DNA from 2 places in the Arthrobacter sp. 05T444 genome. Region 2 is predicted to be linked to the other one. Evidence: predicted binding sites of a transcription regulator. Region 2 holds the regulator's gene; the other holds the start of a gene.

Region 1 (2,396 bases), on a different contig from region 2:
GCCCGCCGGCCACGATGAATTCCTTCACCGGCACGCCCGAGTCGCGGAAGGCATCAACAATGGTGCGGGTGCCGAAGGCCGTGGCCTCCAGCAGCGCCCGGTAGAGGTCCTCCGGGCGGGTCGCCAGCGTCTGGCCCACCACCACACCGGACAGTTCGTGGTCCACGAGCACGGACCGGTTCCCCGAATGCCAGTCCAGGGCGATCAGGCCATGCTCGCCGATCGCCTGCTTGGAGGCCAGTTCGGTCAGGTATTCGTGGATGCCCAGATCCGCCGCCGCAGCAGCCTGGTGGTATTCCGGCGGGACGCCGTACTTGGTGAACCAGCCGAAGATGTCGCCCACACCGGACTGGCCGGCCTCGTAACCCCAGAGTCCTTCCACGATGCCGCCGTCCACCACCCCGCACATGCCGGGCACTTCGCGCAGCACGTCCCCGTTCATGACGTGGCACGTGGACGTGCCCATGATGGCCACGAGCTGGCCCGGCTCCACCGCTTTGGCGGCCGGTGCAGTGACGTGGGCATCCACATTGCCGACGGCCACCGCGATGCCCTCAGGCAGTCCGGTCCAGGCAGCGGCCTCGGCGGTGAGGAAGCCGGCGGCGTCGCCGAGGCGGCCGATGGTGTGCTCCAGCTTGGCGGACACGAAGTCCCTGAACTGCGGATTCAGGGCGGCCAGGAACTTCTCGGACGGGTAATTGCCGTCCTGGTAGATGCCCTTGTAGCCGGCCGTGCAGGCGTTGCGGACATAGTTGCCGCACAGCTGCCAGACGATCCAGTCCGCCGCCTCCACCCAGTGGTCCATCTCCGCGTACGCTTCCGGATCCTCTTCCAGCAGCTGCAGGCCCTTGGCGAACTCCCACTCGGACGAGATCAGCCCGCCGTAGCGCGGAAGCCATGTCTCGCCCAACTCCGCCGCCAGCGCATTGATGCGGTCCGCCTGGCCCTGTGCCGCATGGTGACGCCAGAGCTTGACGTAGGCGTGCGGCCGGTTCGCGAAGCCCGGCAGCTCGTTCAGCGGCGTGCCGTCAGCCTTAACCGGCACCATCGTGCACGCTGTAAAGTCCGTCGCGATCCCGACCACCGCGGACGGGTCTATTCCCGCATCCTCGATCGCCGCCGGCACAGCGTGCCGGAGCACATCCCGGTAATCGTTCGGCACCTGAAGCGCCCACTCCCCGGGAAGCCGGGTTACTGTTCCATCGGCTACGTCCGCCACGTCCGCCGGAAGCGCCTCCGTGACCACCGCGTGCGGGTAGTCGAACACGCCGCTGCCCAGCTCCTTACCGTCGCGAACCCGCACAACCACGGCACGGCCCGACAAGGTGCCGTAATCCACCCCGATCACATAGTTTTCGCTGCCGGCAGTGAAACCGGTGTCATCAACAGATTGCATGCTAAAACCTCCATCCGGGAGGTACTGGCCCCTGTGCCCGGTGTCGAAAACGTAAATGATTCTCTTAGATTGTGAACGCTAACATATCGCGCGTCAAGCATTGGCCGTGACCAATTTCCAGGTCCTGCGTTGCAAAAACAGCACAGGGGACCCCGCCGGCATGGCGGAGCCCCCTGTCCTGCTAAACGTCAGACGCTGCGATGCGGCGCGCTGAGACGCGGGGCCTTAACCCAGCTGGCTGTGCAGCCGGTCCAACTCCGATTTGGTTACGGGCAGGACGGTGCCGTGGCGCGGAGCCCGCGGCAGCTCGTAGTTGGTCGAGAGCTTCCAGTTGGGGTTCTCCAGGCTGGTGCTCTCCAGCGGGATGTAGCCGCGGCCGCCAAACTCATCCACGAACAGGTAGTACTTCTCCTCAGTGTTCGATTTGAAGACGGTCGGCCCTTCAACGCCGCCGGTCCCGGCGTTCTTGCCGATGCAGTTGGCCATCAGGGACCAGTTGCGCGGGTTCGTTTCGGGCAGATCGACGGCCAGCAGATCCGTGGACTTCTCCTGCATGATGTCGAGGCACCCGGAGACACGGGCCTCGTCCTTGGTGAAGCGGTAGTAGGTGTCGCCCTCCTTGATAACAGTGGAGTCGATGACGGAGTCACCCGGGTCGTTCCAGACTTTGGCCTCGCTGAAGGTCCGGAAGTCCCGCGTGGTGGAGTACATCATCTTGTTGTGGGTGCCGCCCGCGTGGCCCGGGTCGTTGTCGGCATAGATTTTGGAGGCCCAGTAGACGACGTAGGCTCCGATTTTCTCGTCGTAATGGGCTTCAGGCGCCCAGGTGTTTCCCGCGGTGTCCGGGGAGACTTTGACGTGCCGCTGCCCGGACCAGTTCACAAGGTCCGTTGACTCCCAGACTTCCAGGTACTGGCTGCCCTGGCGCTGGGAGGCGTCCCACGAGGTTCCACTGCCGATGGAGAGGTCCGTGGCGATCATGTAGAACTTGTCGCCTTCC
Region 2 (2,396 bases):
GATTCCCACACTGGATGACCCCGCCCTGCGGAACATGTTCGAGAGCCAGGTCCGGAGCAGCGGCCAGAACATTCCCTTCGAGGAGGTCAAGCCGTTCATCATCGGGACGATGGTGGTCTTTGGCCTCATCGGCGCCGGGCTCTACGCCCTGGTGGCATTTAACATCCGCAAGGGCAAGAACTGGGCCCGCATCCTGGGCACGGTCTTTGCAGCCCTCTCCGTCTTCGGCATCCTGCCGCTGAGCCTGAACACCCTGGTGACCGTCCTTGGAATCGCGGCGATCGTGATGCTCTACCTGCCCACAACGTCACCTTATTTCAAGAAGCAGCAGCCCTTCGCCAACCCGTACGCGGGCGGCCCGTACGGCCGCTAGCCACGAGCCGATAGCCTAGGGCCGCCAGCCACGACCCAGTCGGCACCCAGCATCAGCGGGCGCGGATCCCAACAGCGCCGGACGTTAGTTCGGCTGCCCCGGGGTCTGCGCCCGTTGCGCGTGGTAGGCAAGAATCTGCAGCTCGGTGGCCATGTCCACTTTGCGCAGGTTCACGCCGTCGGGCACCTGGAGCATCACCGGCGCGAAGCTGAGGATGCTGTGCACGCCGGCCGCCACCACCCGGTCGCAGACGCTCTGAGCCACGGCCGCGGGCAAGGCCAGGACCACCATGTTGGCCCCCGTCCGCTGCAGCACGGCTTCAAGGTCCGCGGCGTCGCTCACGCGCAGCCACCCAACCTCGTTGCCCACCACCATTTGGTCGGCGTCGAAAATGGCAACAACGTCGAATCCCCGGGACTCAAAGCCGCCGTACCTGGCCAGCGCCTTGCCGAGGTTACCGGCGCCGACGATCGCGACCTTCCAGTCGTGGGTCAATCCGAGCGCGGCGGCTATGTGACGGCTCAGGTACTGCACCTCGTAGCCCACTCCGCGCGTGCCGTATGACCCCACGTGGGACAGATCCTTGCGGAGCGTGGACGAGCTGACTCCCGACAGCTCGGCCAGCGATTCGGAAGAGACGCGTTCGGTGCCTTCGGCCAGCAGGGAGTTCAGGGCGCGCAGGTAGATGGTCAGCCGGGCCACGGCCGCTGGCGGAATCTGCTTTCCGGCAGCTCCGGTGTCCCCCGGCACAGCCTGGGGTGGTGAATCGAGCGAAGTCACTATCTGCTCCATTGCGTCGCGTTGTGAGTCCACTCTAGATCCCCATCACTTATGTCAACAAAGCCGGTGCCATTGCGCGGAATTCGCTGCTACCTCGCCATCGCCTGGCGCAGGACGCGCTCCAGCCTGGCCTCGTCAATCTTCCAGAAGTCGCGTTGGATCCCGTCCACCAGCACCACCGGAATCTCTTCGGCATAGCGGTCCCGCAGGGCGTCATCGCCGTCCACCGACTGATCCGTCCACTCCAGTCCGAGCCCGGCAGTAACCCGCCCGACGGCGTCGCGCGCCGCAGCGCACAGGTGACAGTCAGCTTTGGTGAGGAGAACGACGTCGGGATTTACCATGCTTCAACCGTATCGCCGTTCCCGGCGCGGAGCGATGCCGACGCCGCAGTGACGCCCAGTGCGTTCCCGCGCCGTCCGCTGGCCGCGCCCTCCCCGGCATTGACTAGACTCAATGGCATGCCCGAGGAGAAGTACGTCGCTGTGGCCCAACAGCCGGTTGCACCGCAGCAACGCCGCGAGGCCGCGTTCTTCGACGTCGACAACACCCTCATGAAGGGCGCCAGCCTTTTCCACGTCGCCCGGAAAATGCATCAGCGCGGCGCATTCACCCTGCCGCAGGCCGCGGGGATGGCCTGGAAGCAGTTCAAGTTCGTGCTCCGCGGCGAAAACATGGACGATGTTCACGCCGTGCGGGACTCCGCGCTGACCCTCGCCTCTGGTATTACGGTGGAGGACATCAAAGTCCTGGGCGAGGAAGTCTACGACGAGATGATCGCCTCCCGGATCTGGCCCGGCACCAAGGCGCTGGCCCAGCAGCACCTGCGTGTCGGACGAAAGGTCTGGCTCGTCACGGCCACGCCGATCGAAGTGGCCACAGTGATCTCCAGCCGACTCGGCCTCACCGGTGCCCTCGGCACGGTGGGCGAGATTAAGGACGGCCTCTACACAGGACGGCTGGTCGGGGACATCCTGCACGGGCCGGCCAAGGCGGTGGCGGTCCAGGGCATCGCCGACGCCGAGGGCCTGGACCTCAAGCGCTGCTGGGCCTACAGCGACTCCTACAACGACATCCCGCTCCTGACGCTCGTGGGACACCCCGTCGCCATCAACCCGGATGCCAGGCTGCGCAAGCACGCCCGCGAGCGCAACTGGCCGGTCTACGACTTCCGTTCCGGCCGCCGTGCCGCCACGCTCGGACTCAAGGCCGCCACCGCCGGCGGCGCCGTCTACGGCCTCTG

What was found. Region 2 encodes Rex, which represses fermentation and respiration genes when NADH is low (regulators of the CRP and FNR family bind a similar motif). Its sites were predicted from a motif close to CTTGTGAANNNNTTCACAAG; they were not measured.
Region 1: a site for Rex is predicted at 1,465-1,484, ahead of araB (ribulokinase). Genes of this name have one in related genera too.

Annotation. Positions count from the first base shown of each region.
Region 1 covers NZ_JBFTKK010000022.1:30,808-33,203, reverse strand. The annotation lists gene araB (ribulokinase) at 1-1,396, opposite strand, end outside; gene AC1DD3_RS18050 (immunoglobulin-like domain-containing protein) at 1,622-2,396, opposite strand, start outside.
Region 2 covers NZ_JBFTKK010000028.1:39,800-42,195, forward strand. The annotation lists gene AC1DD3_RS19955 (G protein-coupled receptor family protein) at 1-373, shown strand, start outside; gene AC1DD3_RS19960 (redox-sensing transcriptional repressor Rex) at 458-1,153, opposite strand; gene AC1DD3_RS19965 (glutaredoxin family protein) at 1,243-1,497, opposite strand; gene AC1DD3_RS19970 (HAD family hydrolase) at 1,615-2,396, shown strand, end outside.